3 regions of the Paenibacillus sp. F4 genome follow, and region 1 is predicted to be linked to each of the others. Evidence: a T-box and tRNA genes for the amino acid it is inferred to sense, from the RefSeq annotation. Region 1 holds a T-box; the other regions hold tRNA genes.

Region 1 (5,649 bases):
TTTGTATGAAGTACAGCCGTGAGCAATTAATGGAAGCCGTATCTGGTCAAATGCCTGAAAAACGCTGGAAGCACACACTAGGTGTTATGCATACCTCAGTGGAGCTTGCAAAGCGCTATGGAGCAGATCCGGATAAGGCCGAACTGGCGGCTATTTTGCATGATGTAGCGAAATATTGGCCTGTTCAGCAGATGGAAGAGGTGATTCGCAGTCATCCCGAATGTGATCAGGAGCTTTTGGAACATGACAAGCAGCTCTGGCATTCAGAGGTGGGATACTGCGTTGCAGCAAGAGATTACGGAGTGGATGATCCGGAAATAAGGAATGCGATCCGCTGGCATACGTCAGGACGCGTAGGTATGAGCCTGCTGGACAAAGTCGTGTGTCTCGCTGATTACATCGAACCGGGACGGGATTTTCCGGGGGTTGAGCATATCCGTAAACAGGCAAAGAAAAGCTTGGAGCAGGGCCTTATCGCTGGATTTGACTCCACGATTTCATTGTTGCTGGAAAAGAAAAAGGTTATTTTTCCACTGACAGTCTTGTCACGTAATGACTTGATTCAACAACTAAAACAGAGAAAAACGGAGGTTCATGAATGACCCTAACTAATGAGCAATTAATGCAAACAGCGGTTGATGCTGCAAATGATAAAAAGGCAATGAATATTGTCGCACTGGATTTGCGGGGAATATCACTAGTAGCTGATTATTTTGTCATCTGCCACGGTAATTCGGATACACAGGTACAGGCGATTGCAACAGAAATTCGCAAACGCGCTCATGATGAAGGCGTAACCATCAAAGGAATCGAAGGAATGGATTCCGCCCGTTGGGTTCTAATGGATTTGGGGGATGTCGTAGTGCATGTCTTCCATCGCGACGAGCGCGAATACTATAACATTGAACGACTCTGGTCGGATGCTAAGGTTGTGGAAAAGGTATGAGTTTGATCGCCGGTACTTATGTCACCATTATGGTGGATCGTGAGGTATCTCCTTTCGGCTACTTTCTCACTGTTGGTGAGCAGGATGTGCTGCTGCATTATACGGAGCTGACACGTGAAATTGAAGTTGGTGAACGGTTGGAGGTATTTATTTTTCACGATACAGAGGACCGCTTGGCCGCAACCATGAAAAAGCCGTTCTTGTCGTTGGGCGAAATGGCAAAGCTTGAGGTGGCCGATGTGCATCCGCGTTTGGGTTGTTTCCTAGAGATGGGATTGGGTCGTCAGCTTTTGCTGCCGATTCGTGAGTTGCCAGAAAACCGAGATTTACATCCTCGGGTGGGCGACTACGTATATGCCATTATGGAGCATGACAAGCAAGGTAGACTGCGGGCTAAGCTGGCAGGGGAACAGGAGCTTGCTCCGTTGTGCTTTCACGCCCCTGATTCGTGGCTGAATACGTGGGTGCAGGCGACTGTGTACAAGCCGCTTCAAATGGGCACATTCGTTCTGGTGGACGGAGGTGTGCTTGGTTTTGGTGCGATTGGGATGATTCACTCCTCGGAACGCAACCGGATGCTTCGCTTGGGCGAAGAGGTTAAGGTACGGGTCACACTTGTTCGCGAAGACGGTCGGGTCAATCTGGCGATGTCGCCACGCAAGGAAGTAGGCCGTGATGAGGATGCGGATCGATTGATTGCTTTTCTGAAGGAGCGTCCGGGTGGCGGCATGCCTTACTCCGACGCAACGCCGCCGGATATTATCAAGCAACGGTTTGGTATCAGTAAATCCGCCTTCAAGCGTGCGATGGGCAAGCTGATGAAGGAAGGAATGGTTACACAAAAGGAAAACTGGACCTACCTGGTGGAGAAAATGCCGAAACCGAAGGACGGGAATGGGGAATAAAAAATGGCTTCTTACCGGAAGTTTGCCTATGTGTATGATGAGCTGATGCAGGACATGCCGTACCCGGACTGGTTACGCTTTGCACGGCAGGCTTGGGATCAGTACGGTATGCCACATACGGTGGCTGAGCTGGGCTGTGGAACGGGTTCGATTACGATTCCCCTAGTTAACTCGGGCTTCGAAGTGTCTGGAATCGACTTATCCTCTGACATGCTGGCAGTAGCCCGTCGCAAAATGGAAACCACTCCCCAGGGACAGCGATTGTTTCGTGAGGGAAGCGTTCGCTGGATACAGCAGGATATGAGAGAATGGATTTTACCCGAGCCTGTGGATTCTGTAATTTCTTTTTGCGATTGTCTGAATTACTTGTTGGAGGAAGAAGATATAATTTCTACTTTTCGTAGAACGCATGCTGGTCTGAAGCCTGGCGGAACCTTCTTGTTCGATGTACATCATCCCCAGACGTTTTTACGTTATGATGAAGAGCAACCATTCGTACTGGATGATCGCTCTATCTCGTATATCTGGACATGTGCGTTGGACACTCCCCGTTGTGAAATTGAGCATCATCTTAGTATCTTTGCGAAAGCAGAACATGAAGGACGCGATCTGTATCAGCGTTTCGAGGAAATTCATGTACAGCGTGCCTATGATCCAGACTGGATGAAGGCAGAATTGTCCAAAGCGGGTTTTCGTGATGTGAAGGTATATGCGGATTTTGAATGGGTAGAAGCAGAAGATGACGCGGCGAGACTGTTTTATGTTGCTGTAAAATAGTGAAGACTCATTGAGCAAATTTAGGAAAAGAAAGACGCTTTTCATGATGACATGAAGGGCGTCTTTTTGCACTCATATATTCACTTTATAGTTCAACTGAAGCTCATCACCCGGTACACCCCGGATGCCCCAGTTCTGTTTGGGCGTTTCAAATATAGTAATCTCAAGATCCTGTGGAGCAATGCCAAAATAGTCCGTAATTCGTTGGAATAACAGGTTAATGAGTTGCTTCTTAGCTTCTGTCGTTCTGCCTTCAAAGATACTGATTTCAATAATGGTGTACGCCTCAGAGCGACCATCGGCATATATAAAGTCTTCCTGATCCATAGGAAAAAAACGATGAAACCTCTTGTCTGGAGGGTATTTGAATGCATCCACCACAGCAGAATGAATCACCTCTGAAAGTTGCTTTTTGATTGGATTTAGAGCTTCTTTTATTCCGAAAATTTTAATCTGTGCCATGTCTCAGCTCACCTTTCTTATCTCAACTCAACTCAATTTGCATCAATTTAATTCGAAGTTATTATAAAACATTCGTATGCATGTGTCATGAACAATTAGTATGAAGAGGGTCTTTAACACCAAAGATAGTCCTTATTTGACTTTTTTCGCGGTTTTCAATATAATAGTGCCATTATTAACGGTTAAACAATCGCTGATGAGGAATAGTAGCTTTGTCTGGACATGTAGAGAGCCGGCGGGTGGTGCAAGCCGGTTGACAGCGCAAAGTGAACTCGCCTCGGAGATATGCGTCCAACGCAGGAACGCCCTATACAGGTGCTTGTATCCTGTTATTAACCCGCATCGGATCACCTCCGTTATCAGGTGCAAAGGGAGTAGAACGCGAAGAACGCTTTCTGCTAACTAGGGTGGTACCACGGGAATATAACCTCTCGTCCCTAGCGCTGACACGCTACGGGATGCAGAGGTTTTTTTGTTGCATACCGTTTGAGGAGGAAAAGACAATGACAGACACACAGCCGAAGCACGGCTATCAACCGCAAAGTATTGAACCAAAATGGCAGAAATATTGGGATGAGAACAAGACGTTCCGCACCGGGGAAGAGCCGGGCAAACCGAAGTTTTATGCTTTGGATATGTTTCCGTACCCATCTGGAGCCGGCCTGCATGTAGGCCACCCAGAGGGCTACACAGCTACGGATATTGTTTCACGTTATAAAAGAATGCGCGGCTACAACGTACTGCATCCGATGGGTTGGGACGCCTTCGGTCTGCCTGCCGAGCAGCATGCGCTGGATACAGGGGAGCACCCACGCGAAATTACGGTGAAAAACGTAAATAACTTCCGCCGTCAAATCAAATCGCTCGGCTTCTCCTACGACTGGGATCGTGAAATCAGCACGACGGATCCTGATTATTACAAATGGACACAGTGGATCTTCATCCAGCTGTACAAGCGCGGCCTTGCATATGTAGCTGAAGTACCCGTGAACTGGTGCCCAGCGCTGGGAACAGTGCTGGCGAATGAAGAAGTTATTGACGGTAAGAGTGAGCGTGGCGGTCATCCGGTCGTCCGTAAACCAATGCGTCAATGGATGCTGAAAATTACGGAATACGCGGATCGTCTGCTGGATGATCTGGAGGAACTGGATTGGTCTGAGAGTATTAAGGATATGCAGCGGAACTGGATCGGTAAGTCTACCGGGGCAGAGGTTCGTTTTCCAATTGAAGGCTATGACGAGCAACTCACAGTATTTACAACCCGCCCAGATACACTGTTTGGCGCAAGCTACTGTGTGCTGGCACCAGAGCAGGAATTGGTCGATATTATCACTACGCCTGAGCAAAAGGATGCTGTACAACAGTACCGTGAACAAGCTGCTCGTAAAAGCGATCTGGAGCGTACGGATCTGGCCAAGGATAAAACAGGCGTATTCACAGGAGCTTATGCAGTGAACCCGGTGAACGGCGAAAAGCTGCCGATCTGGATTGCTGACTATGTACTGGCGGGCTACGGAACTGGAGCGATTATGGCTGTACCTGCTCACGATGCGCGTGACTGGGAATTTGCCAAGCAATTCGGATTGAATATCATTGAGGTTGTCCAAGGTGGAGATGTGGCTAATGAGCCATATACTGAGGATGGACCGCACGTCAATTCAGGCCCGCTGAATGGACTTACCAACGAGGAAGCGATTCCGAAGATGATTGAATGGCTGGAAGCCGAGGGCAAAGGACACGGCAAAGTCACCTACCGCCTGCGTGACTGGCTGTTCAGCCGTCAACGCTATTGGGGCGAGCCCATTCCGGTAATTCATCTGGAGGATGGAACGATCAAAACGGTTCCTGAGGACCAACTTCCGCTCGTACTGCCGGAGATGGACAACATCAAGCCTTCAGGTACAGGTGAATCCCCGCTGGCGAACGCAACAGATTGGGTGGAAACCATTGATCCTGAGACAGGTATGAAAGCACGCCGCGAGACGAATACAATGCCGCAATGGGCAGGAAGTTGTTGGTATTACCTGCGCTTTATTGATCCGAAAAATGACAAAGAGCTTGTATCCAAAGAAAAACAGCGTGAATGGATGCCTGTTGATTTGTATATTGGCGGAGCGGAACATGCGGTTCTTCACTTGCTGTATGCCCGTTTCTGGCATAAGGTACTGTATGATATCGGCGTAGTGGAAACGAAAGAGCCTTTTTATAAGCTGGTCAACCAGGGTATGATTTTGGGCAACAACAATGAAAAAATGAGTAAATCACGCGGTAATGTCATTAATCCTGATGATATTGTCAATACGTTTGGCGCCGATACGCTGCGTATTTATGAGATGTTTATGGGGCCGCTGGAAGCGACCAAGCCATGGAATGAGAATGGGGTAGAGGGAGCACATCGTTTTCTGTCCCGCGTATGGCGCCTGTTTGTTTCCGAGGATGGTAGCCTGAACGATAAAATTACAAATGACGGCGGTAGCGATGAGTTCAATCGTACTTGGCATAAAACGCTGAAAAAAGTAACCGAAGATCTGGATGCGCTGCGCTTCAATACAGCGATCA
Region 2 (5,649 bases), on a different contig from region 1:
CTATGGATTAACGTCTAATTCATAATCAATTTCATCAAACCCGAATCCAAATAATTGGAGGAAATCCAGACGGTATTGTTCGAGATCGCCCAATTCAGATACATTTTCTGTAGTGATTTCGGACCAAGCCGCTTTGACAGCCTGCTGCACATCGTCTCTCATTTCCCAGTTATCCAGACGGATGCGTCCTTCTTCATCCGTTTCCACAGTGGACCCACTGTATAGCGTCTCGAACAGACGTTGTGCCTGCTCAATACATCCCTCGTGCAGTCCCTTTTCCTTCATGACCTTAAACAGCAAAGAAATATACAATGGTACGACTGGAATAGCCGAACTGGATTGTGTAACCAAAGCTTTATTCACAGAAACGTAGGCTTTTCCATGATAACGTTCCAGTTGCTTTGTTAGAGTATGTGCTGTAGCTTCCAAATCATTTTTAGCTTGGCCAATGGTTCCTTTACGATAGATAGCCTCCGTAATTTCGGGACCAATATAAGAGTAAGCCAGTGTGGTTACCCCTTCAGCCAGCAGATCAGCTTCTTCCAACGCTTTGAGCCACAAGGACCAATCTTCGCCACCCATTACCGTGATGGTGTTCTCAATTTCCTCCTGCGTAGCCGGTTCTAGCGTAATTTCTGATACGACACCTGTATTGGTATTCACTGTTTTATTAGAAAAAGATTGACCGATAGGCTTGAGAACGGAATTAAAGGTCTCACCCGTATCGGGATGTGTCCGTCGTGGTGAAGCGACACTATACACAATCAGGTCTACCTTGCCCAACTTTTCCTTTACCAGCTTCAACGTCTCCTGCTTAATTTCATGAGAAAAAGCATCTCCATTAATGCTTTCTGCTATGTAGCCAGCTGCTCTGGCCGCTCTTTCAAAGGCTACCGTATTGTACCAGCCTGCTGAAGCCGTGCGCCCCTCTGATGCGGGACGTTCATAGGATACCCCTATGGTATCCGCTCCCAGACCGAAGCTCGCAGCAATACGAGAAGCCAGCCCATATCCAGTAGATGCTCCGATCACAAGTACCTTTTTAGCTCCTTGTATTGACGTGCTGTCTTTGATGTAGTTGATCTGACGATTGACATGAGCCGCGCATCCTCCGGGATGCGCAGTCGTACATATGAAACCACGGATTTTCGGTTTAATAATCATTGCAAGGGTCCCCCTACTTAGACATTGATTTAATATAGATGGAATAGTCCAGTCATAACTATATAGTAAACTAGCTTGCGGCTCAACACAAAGCATAGTACTTGAAGGTACCTGAGGAGTATGCTGCTACAACAGATATCCCCAAACTGGCAACTCTACGAAAAAAAGAAAACCGCCATAAACATCACAGTCTACAACGCTCTTTTACTCCACTATTCATTTTGAATCATTTTCTAACAACATCACATCTTCTCCTTGCTGTTGTCTTATTTTGATATTAGCTCTACCCCAAGAACACATTAAGTCAATAATTTCATTTGCTGTAATTCCATATTCCGTTATATAATACTCCACTTTTGGAGGCATTTGATTATACACATGCCTGCCTATGATACCATCCTTTTCAAGTTCGCGAAGTTGCTGTATAAGAACCTTTTGAGAAATGCCTGGAATACTACGCTGTAATTCACTTGTCCTTTTTCTACCAGACATTAATAAACATATGATTAATGATTTCCATTTACCTCCGATGATCTCAAGTGTTGCTTCTATGCCTAAATTATATTGTTTCATAGTACCACCTCTTCAACGCTAAAATAACAAAGTTTATCTAATTATTTCTATAATGGCATATCTTCACTCTAAGTCCAATGCACACTTTCAAGTAACTATCTTACTTTATTGTGTGTATTTACTTTTTTTGAAGCGTACAGAATAATAATATGAGTATCTACAAAAAGCAAAATATGTTACGCAAGAAAGGTGATTTATGATGAAAACTCTTGTGATTTTAGCTCATCCGAATATTGAAGATTCTAGAGTAAATAAAAGATGGAAACAAGAATTACTTCAATATACCCATGAAATTACAATTCATGAGATTTATAAAGAGTATCCAAACTGGAGCATTGATGTTTTGAAAGAGCAAAAGTTACTTGAAGCACATAACAATGTAATATTTCAATTCCCTTTATATTGGTATAGTTACCCACCTTTATTAAAAAAGTGGTTGGATGATGTTTTTACTCATGGATGGGCTTATGGTTCAAAAGGTAATAAGCTAAAAGGAAAGAAGCTAGGGATAGCAGTGTCCATTGGCGATAAAAAAGAAAATTATTTACCTACTGGTTCCGTTTCTTTTACTGTAGATGAAGTTATAACACCTTTTAAAGCCAGCACAGTACATGTTGGTGCAATATCATTACCCTATTTTGCTGTCTTCGGAGCCTCATTTCAAGCGAGCGATGAAGAAATTAATCAGAGTGCAAAAGACTATATTAAATATATATTCCAGTATAAATAGAATGATTATTTATTTCTGATAACATGACCATAAATGCCGTTCACCAGGAGATGAGCAACACACGGAGCTTCTTGACCATATGAAAACAGGCTCTTGGTGGCATCCAGCCAATCCAAGAACCTGTAATTGTTAGGGTAAGATGCGGTCGAGAGGACTCGAACCTCCACGGGGGGTTAGCCCACACGGACCTGAACCGTGCGCGTCTGCCAATTCCGCCACGACCGCATATTATGTATTCATACCGATGTTTTTCAATCATCGTAATTAAGATTATATCTCCCATGAACCATAAAATCAAGTTATTTTTATATAATATTCTCTATAAATTTTTCCTGAAAACATTCGAAAATAACTGGATATCACACACCAGATATGGTAATATGGAAGCATCAGGAAAGGAGGTGCGTCAACATCAATAATCACATGTTGAGCGTATCCCTTACCCGGTCCGTTATTCTCTAATTTACAGAGTTGACGGAGGCGCGGGATACGGATCAAAGCTTTAGTTAGGCGCCACGGGTAGAAAGACCGTCTACGGACGGTCTTTTTTATTTCAACATCATACTTCTCATCATTAACTATCGGAATAGATTACATACTATGAAAAGAGGCGATACGATGTCTATTAGACCAGTGAATGTTGAAGAATTTAAGGATTTGGCAGCCATTTGGCTGGATGCTTCCATAGAAGCCCATCATTTTATTGATCCGCAATATTGGAGATCACAAGTGACCGAGATGGAGAGCAATTACCTCCCTCTAGCTCAAAACTATGCTATCATACAGGATGATCATACTATTGGCGGCTTCGTTTCCATGGTGGATGGGTATTTGGCGGCTCTGTTTATACGCATAGACCTTCAAAGAAAAGGCTATGGCAAGTTACTACTAGATTGGGTCAAGAAGCAATATGATCAGATCCAATTGAAGGTATACCAGTCGAACACGAAAGCATTTAACTTTTATACTAAAAATGGATTTACCATTCAAGAGGAATCTATAGATTCCGAGACTGGCGAGAAAGAGTTTGTCATGATATGGACAAGACACTAACATAATGAAGCACCTTCAGCCCTAAAAAGAAAAAGGCTCTGCTCCCGTAAAAATACGGCATAAGCAGAGCCTTTTATTTTATATAATACAACTGACTTTATATAGTCTCTCATTTAAGCCCATAAACCTCGGTATATAAAATCTGTCTAAACGGAGCAAACGCTTGTTCAGCCAGCGCACCAGGATAGCTCATAATTTGAAGCTTCAGATTATCCTGCCCTTCTCTTAATGGGGGCTGTACATACTCAAAATGGTTCATATGAAACCCCAAACGCTCATAAAAACCGATTCTTCTCCGAGTCCATTCATCCACTGGCGGCTCCACCTCCAGTACTACTGGTTTACCGGACTGTGAAATAAACTTGCTCATAAGCTCTTTGCCTAACCCGCTGCCTCGTATAGCCGAATCTACGGCAATGTGCTCTACAAACCGAAAATCTGTAAACTCCCACCCTGCCAAAAAAGCAATTGTTTGCCCTTGTTCGTCCTTTTTGGTAAGTAAGCGATAACACGGATGATGAAGCAGAGCCCTCTGCGACTCGAATGTTCTACATTCCGTTTCAGGAAAAGCAGCCTCCATAATCGCATATACTCTAGAGAATTCAAGTTCATTCATTTATATTTTCAACCCCTCTAACCTTAACTTGTTGGTCTACTAATGTTATTTCCATTAGGACCCTAACCGTTTAGACCTTGTTTAATTCTATAAGCGTCAGCAAAATATGCTCCAACAGCTCTGGAATATCCTCCATCTGATCTTCGTTAATTTGCCTGGAAAACCGAAGTTCGATCTTGTTTTGGTATGTAGAAACCTTCTCTTCATAATTAAAACTCAGCGTTTGGACAGGCCGAAGATCAGGTTTCCAAATTTCGGTCAGTATATTTTCAATCTGTCTGCATTGTGACTCAATCTCACGAATCTCCATGTAAAAACTCAGCAACAAGACACATCCCGGAATTTGATCTTTGATTTCCAAAATTTCCGCAGCCAAGTTGTTTAAATCCGCCTTTAGTTGAATTTCTGCCGTCACACCTGGCTGTTCCCTCAATCTGAATTGGACAGCAAATTCACGCGACATCACGGACATTTCCAATCTATCGATTCGTTGCGTAATATCAATACGTGAATCCAGATTATCCAGATCGTAAACCGTATTTTCTATAGCCACTTTTAAATTATCAAAAACGGTCGGGTCGAACATGTGCAATTCACCTCTGCCTATCGTTACAATTTATTTCCCAAGTCATGTCCAAGTTTTAAAGAGTATACCATATATTTTCCTCCAAGAAACGTATCCTCTAAACGGAACTCCTAGGACAAACTTGTGAACATGAAAAATTCAATTCTGTAACAAAATGTTCTATTATATTTATTTTATTGATAAATATTCCTTTTTATTATTCCAATTTCCTGGCGATTGATATACAATTAACTCAGAAACAGTTACTAATATATTCATATAAATGAATATAAATCCCAAAAAAGAGAGGTAGATTATTCATGAAAAAAACGTTGTTAGCTTCATTAGGCCTTACACTTCTGCTAAGTACTTCTGCCAGTGTTGCTTTAGCCGAAGAAGCAAATTCCGTACCAGTTGCAAAGGAAACAACTATTGCCCCTTTACTTGAATATGATGAACAGGAGCCAAATGATACTTTTGAACAAGCTAACTATTATTTTATAGGTGATGGGGTCATTGGAACCCTCGGTGAAGAGAAGCATGGGATGTGGGAAAACTACGATGTATATAAAATAATGGCAGAAAATAACTCAAGAGAAGTTCACTTCACAATTGAGGGACACAGATATCCCGATTCTTGGTTGGAGCTAACCCTCTTCGATAGTAATGGTCAAAGCATTAAAAGTTCAAAAAATGGTCAATATTTTTTAAATGCAACTCTTGAGCAAGGTAAAGATTACTACCTAGCCGTCAATGCGTTCGGGCTTCAATACGGAGGAAAAATGTTTGACTATAAACTCTCTTCTGAAGCTGTAAGGTAGACTAACTAAATTTATATAACTTTTCAAGTAGTGAATCATTATTTAATGCCCGTTGTCGTATTGGATACATGCAACAGGCACATATAAAGACTAAAAAATCCTAACTACACCAAAAAGCCTCACCCTT
Region 3 (5,649 bases), on a different contig from region 1:
ATGTGGTTGTTCATCCCTATCGCATAAGGAACATCCTTAATGGCTGCTGTCACCTTCGCACGTACTTCTTCATCCGTCATATTAGCCTTAATTGCTCCAGGCCCAAGCCATTCGGGCTTCCCCTGCTTTGGCTCCATTGGAAGATGGACGATGACATCATGACCGCGCTTATGCGCTTCCATAGCGTCCTGCTTGGTTGTAGGCAGGAAGGGCATCACAGCAACGGTAATCTTAACGGGTAAATTTAAAATTTGCTCAGTTCCTTTCATATTGTTTCCCAGATCGTCAATAATGACAGCAACCATCCTTTGCGGCTCGTCCTGTTTGTCTATTGCTTCTGCAACACCAGTACTACAGACCATGAATAACATGCATACCGAAATACAGAGTACTATGGTTCTTCGCATTTTGGAGCTTGAATGGAATACAGGTACATAAGCTGGCTCTTTCCGAGCGCGAGATTCCTTTAAAGCCTTTTTTATTATATTTCTCATGTGCAGCTTCCGTCGTGTACTCATTGCGGGTCAGCCTCCTTCTCTGTCCCTTCATTGTGTGAGTAACGTCGTCTAAATATGTATAAGGCAGATCCATGGAATAATCCCTGATCTGCCTTATCGTGCGTAGAAACGTATGTTAAAGCTGCTTACCAGTTCTTATTAATAAATTCATCACGACCTGATTGGGCCCGATCTTCCTTATAGTGCTTCACGTTTTTCTTGTGGTAATCCTGATGATAATCCTCTGCAGGATAAAAAATTGAAGCAGGAAGAATCTCCGTTACAATTGGCTTATCAAAACGTCCACTTTGTGCCAACTGCTCCTTGGACTGTTGTGCAAGCTCACGTTGCTGCTCTGTATGATAAAAAATTGCGGGTTTATACTGTGTACCCCGGTCCTGAAATTGACCTTCCCCGTCGGTAGGATCTGTTTGCGGCCAATATAATTCGAGCAGCTTTTCATAAGGAAACAGCTCAGGCTCAAAAGTAATCTGCACCACCTCGTAGTGACCTGTGTTTCCTGTTTTAACCTGCTCGTAGGTCGGATTGGGAATCGTTCCTCCAGTGTATCCTGACACAATGCCATGAATGCCCGGCTGCTCCTCAAACGGAGTCACCATACACCAGAAGCATCCACCTGCAAACGTTGCTTTCTCCATCGTACATCCAACCTTTCAATAACTTCATCATAAAGTGCGTTATTTTCTATCATATCTTAAAAGATAGCCTTATAAAAAAATTGTTTATGAACTTGAGGATTTTGCAAAAATCCCACCTAAAAGAAATCAAGTAATTTGTCAGAATCCGTTATGGAAATCCATAGTTTGTGTGAAGACAAGAAACGTGTTCAGCTTAAACTATGAGCAAATCCCCGGAAATATAAGAAAAAGGTCTCTAAAACTGCTACAAGAGCAATTCTATAGACCTTTTCTAATGGATGCGGTCGAGAGGACTCGAACCTCCACGGGGGGTTAGCCCACACGGACCTGAACCGTGCGCGTCTGCCAATTCCGCCACGACCGCATATAAGTTGTCGTTTATCCTCAAAAGATCAATCTTTCTTGGCGACAAGATAGATCATACCATGCTCATATCAAGATGTCAAACCTTTTATGTTTGTTAATTTTCTCTTGATAAAAAAGGAATAATAAACTAAAATGGGAACATAGGTTCTAGATAACAAAGGTTCCTTTTCTTCAATCGGTTATGAATTATCTTCACATTTTCCTAAGGCGGTGAATGGTAATGATCTCTTTAGAAACTACTCAGCATGAATGGTCTCTTGTGAAAAGTTATCTGCTCCTTACCTTTATTCAAAAAGTATTTGAGCGGGACAGCCTAATTCTTGAAGAAAGCGGTATGCTGAAAACCCCTGATCTTTATGTCGAATTGGTTAACGCAGGTGTAGATCGTACCGGGATCCTGCTGTCTGAAATAAAACATGAATTTAATAAATATCACATTCATGTTCTGGACATACAACAAAACCACTCCGGCGTTCACGCCACCTATATAAGTAAAGGCAATAAAGAGCAGTTCAGTATGGCAATGCCAGCATTCCGTAAAGAAATGTATGAGCGGATGCGAGCATATTTGGGGCTCTCAACCTCTATGCCCCATACAGCTGCCCTTCCTTTACTTGAGAAACATCGCCCCGAATTATCAAACAATTCAACTTCCAAACCCCTACGCATCGTTGAACGAAGTTTGGTTACATCCTCTTTGGCCTATAAGCGTAAAACGTCTCGCCCTGCTGCTTTTGCCGCAAGCAGAAGAGCATAATCCCCGCACAACAAACATGCAAAAGAAAGGAGCGTCCGCAGACACCAACTGTGCTCGGAAGCTCCTTTCCATAACCATCAGATACCCAAATCGATCTATATTCGCTATGACGAAATATAAGCATATCCATTAATGATTCGCTTTATTGCAACGCCCTCTGTACACGCGTAACCCCTTGACTTAGAGCATGTCCTCCACCTACCGCTGCGGCTACAGCAATGGTCTCCATAATTTCCTGATCACTGGCTCCTTTGGACCGCGCCTCGTCCACGTGATAAAACGTGCATACTTCATTGTTGGCAAATAAGCCAATGCCTAGCGCAATCAGTTGCTTGGTTTTCTCATCTAAGCTGCCGGCTTGAAAGCACTCTCCGGTAAAGCGATGATATGCATGAACTACCTCGGGCAACTGATCTTCCAAATGGCTGATTTGATCCTTGTATGCATGTACTTTTTCGTCCATAACCGTCATTGACACAGCACGTCCTCTCTGTTGGATTTTCCTTCATTACTGTGTCCGATTTAGAGTTTCTGTATGCCTAATGAATCACCCAGTTATTTTTATCCAACACCCATTTGGAGCCCATTCCTAATCCAGATCTATCGGATTATGACGCGGCTCGCTAAACGACTGGTATGTATAGCTGCGATCCAACTTGACCACACGTCGATTCTGGCGGCGAATAAGCACCTGTTCATCATCCCATGCGAGTACAATGCCCACAACATCGTTGGACTCCAATCCATCGCGTACGACACGCACCTTTTCACCGGAGATTCGATAAGCATCCAATTCTTCGTCCATAATCATCCTTGTCCCCTCCTTATCCACTTTTTTAACATAACGATCATGGTTCTATATACATGAAAAAAGTTTAAAAAGAGACCTAAACGAATCATTTAGGTCTCTTTCCTCTTACTACTTATATGGATTGCCAACAGAGCGACAAATTATCCCGACTGATTTACACTGTGATCATGTTCTTTTGTATCGTTCTTCTCGTACCAGAAGTCCAGCACTTGTGCAGACAACACTCGCTGATCTACATACTCCACTTGGTGAGCAGTAAATTCTTCTTTCCAAGAGAAGGACAATTCTTCGCATAGGTTAACCAACGTCAACAACTCAGACCAGGCCACATAGCGTTTATACCAAAAAAACTGAGGATGTTCAATCATATAGGGATACAAATCGTCGAATTCCGTATGCTTACAATCCAAGGCACGCTCAAAGTGTACTTTAGCCGCTGCCAGTTTTTCCAGAAAAAACTGTTCGGTCAATTGTTCTTTCCCCATGTTGCTGCCTCCTCTCCAAAACCTTATCTATATTATAAGCGAAATTGAAGCTCATGCAAAGGTTATTATTAGAAATAAGGATCAGGAGTTTTGAATTGTTACTATTCAGCAAACTCAATCTTGCCGTCAGCTAACGACGAAATTTTGACCAATGACTCTACACGAATACCCTGCTCACGGATGGTTCTCGCTCCGGCCTGAAAGCTTTTTTCCACCGCGACACCAAATCCAACCAACTCCGCTCCAGAGCGTTGAATGATTTTAACCATACCTCGCGCCGCATCACCATTAGCAATAATATCATCAATGAACAGAACACGGTCATCTTCGTGAATAAATTGACGAGACAGCATAATATCCGTAACAATACCTTTTGTAAACGAAGGTACGCGTTCACACAGCGCGTCTGGATCAGCTAATAGGGTCTTTTTACGACGAGCAAATACCAACGGTACACCCAATTCCAATGCTGTCGCAAACCCGATGGCAATGCCTGAGGACTCCACGGTCACTACTCTGGTAATCTTCTCTTCTCGGAAACGTGCTGCAAACTCTCGTCCCATTGCCATTGTCAGTTCTGGATCAACCTGGTGATTAAGCAAACCATCCAGCTTCAGCACCTGATCTGATGCAATCACGCCTTCATTTAAAATTCGTTTCTTTAATACTTCCATTACATGACCTCCCACGGCAATCCTATGCGGTAAAAGTACCATACTTCACCCGCCGCTTTCAAGCTATAGCTGCTTTCCATGCAGTCATGTGACATTTTTTTTACGCTTGTTCCAGAACCATGCGGTGATTCCTCCCACAACGATTATAAGAATAACGACTAGCCCTACCTGATGCGTTACCTTCTCCATTAGCTTCGCCACCTGCTCCCAATGCATGCCCACCGCATGTCCAATCCCCAAAAATGTACCGCACCACAGCAAAGCTCCTGCTGATGCATAACTGATATAGCGAAAAACGCCTAGACGGGTTGTACCTGCTAGATATGAGGATACATGTCTCAAGCCGGGGACAAAATATCCGAACAGGATTCCCCAGGTACCATAGCGCCCAAACCAATTTTCAGAAGAGGCAATCCTAGAAGGCGTAAGCCTCACCCATTTTCCGTATCGATGCAAAAGTGGTTTGCCCAACAGACGCCCCAGTGTGTAGCTAAGCATCATACCCGTCATACTACCGAAAAATGTGACTGCCAGTGCAGCAATGAAGTTGTAGTGCCCTTGAGACACGAGCCCGCCGAAGGCGATCATTAGCACTTCGTCGGGTATCGGCATACCCGCTACTCCAAGTGCAAGCAAGCCGAACATTGCCAAATATCCGTATTCCAGTATCCATGCAAGGATTTGACCCATAAATTACGCTCCCGTCAAGCTATTCATTAATTCACTTTAATTATTTTCAGTCTCATCCAGTCATGTCCTATTTCAGTTGAACATAGTTTGTATTATATGCTCGCTGCAGCGTTATTCAAGCAGGCAAGGAGGGACTGGGGATGAAACGTAATATTCATGTTTTTCAGATTGCTTTTACATACATCGGTACAATTGTCGGTGCCGGATTTGCTACCGGACAAGAAATTCTGCAATTTTTTACGCAGTATGGCCGTTGGGCTACACTCACTATTATGCTATCCACAATCATATTTGTATGGTTGGGTACGAAAATGATGCTGATCGCCCATGATATTTCAGCCAAATCCTACGAGGACCTGAACAAACATCTTTTTGGCGCCAATGCCGGGAAATGGATTAGCTGGTTCACACTCATCGTGCTGGTTGGCGTAAACAGTGTCATGCTGGCAGGAGCCGGCTCTGTTTTTGTAGAGCACCTTCACCTGCATTACCAAACCGGACTGCTTATTACACTGATTGGAACTTATTTGCTGCTAAGTAAAGGCATTAAAGCCATCTTGCACATGAACACCGTGGTTGTCCCTTTGATGATCATCATGTCTCTTCTGCTCGTTCACAGCACGCTCTCCATGCCCAATCCTCAGAGTTTTATTACGAATACGACAGATCACAGTACATTTCGAACCTTGCTCTCTCCACTGCTGTACACG

Evidence for each region. The T-box of region 1 lies ahead of leuS (leucine--tRNA ligase). A T-box ahead of a tRNA ligase gene usually reads a tRNA of that ligase, here a tRNA-Leu.
Region 2: it encodes a tRNA-Leu, which carries the amino acid that the T-box ahead of leuS (leucine--tRNA ligase) is inferred to sense. The anticodon was not compared.
Region 3: it encodes a tRNA-Leu, which carries the amino acid that the T-box ahead of leuS (leucine--tRNA ligase) is inferred to sense. The anticodon was not compared.

The regions. Positions count from the first base shown of each region.
Region 1 covers NZ_POVS01000017.1:451,937-457,585, forward strand. Annotated here, with positions in the region: gene nadD (nicotinate-nucleotide adenylyltransferase) at 1-22, shown strand, start outside; gene yqeK (bis(5'-nucleosyl)-tetraphosphatase (symmetrical) YqeK) at 6-602, shown strand; gene rsfS (ribosome silencing factor) at 599-946, shown strand; gene C1T21_RS20755 (CvfB family protein) at 943-1,851, shown strand; gene C1T21_RS20760 (class I SAM-dependent DNA methyltransferase) at 1,855-2,628, shown strand; gene C1T21_RS20765 (tautomerase family protein) at 2,701-3,090, opposite strand; T-box leader at 3,275-3,532, shown strand; gene leuS (leucine--tRNA ligase) at 3,594-5,649, shown strand, end outside.
Region 2 covers NZ_POVS01000009.1:532,451-538,099, forward strand. Annotated here, with positions in the region: gene fabV (enoyl-ACP reductase FabV) at 1-1,164, opposite strand; gene C1T21_RS09495 (winged helix-turn-helix transcriptional regulator) at 1,381-1,737, opposite strand; gene C1T21_RS09500 (NAD(P)H-dependent oxidoreductase) at 1,937-2,467, shown strand; tRNA gene C1T21_RS09505 (tRNA-Leu) at 2,608-2,692, opposite strand; gene C1T21_RS09510 (N-acetyltransferase) at 3,086-3,520, shown strand; gene C1T21_RS09515 (GNAT family N-acetyltransferase) at 3,630-4,136, opposite strand; gene C1T21_RS09520 (hypothetical protein) at 4,207-4,722, opposite strand; gene C1T21_RS09525 (hypothetical protein) at 5,022-5,522, shown strand.
Region 3 covers NZ_POVS01000009.1:441,527-447,175, forward strand. Annotated here, with positions in the region: gene C1T21_RS08995 (divergent polysaccharide deacetylase family protein) at 1-518, opposite strand, end outside; gene msrA (peptide-methionine (S)-S-oxide reductase MsrA) at 644-1,156, opposite strand; tRNA gene C1T21_RS09005 (tRNA-Leu) at 1,436-1,520, opposite strand; gene C1T21_RS09010 (YhjD family protein) at 1,743-2,279, shown strand; gene C1T21_RS09015 (carboxymuconolactone decarboxylase family protein) at 2,422-2,751, opposite strand; gene C1T21_RS09020 (hypothetical protein) at 2,869-3,090, opposite strand; gene C1T21_RS09025 (hypothetical protein) at 3,231-3,575, opposite strand; gene C1T21_RS09030 (xanthine phosphoribosyltransferase) at 3,677-4,249, opposite strand; gene C1T21_RS09035 (DedA family protein) at 4,334-4,939, opposite strand; gene C1T21_RS09040 (YkvI family membrane protein) at 5,080-5,649, shown strand, end outside.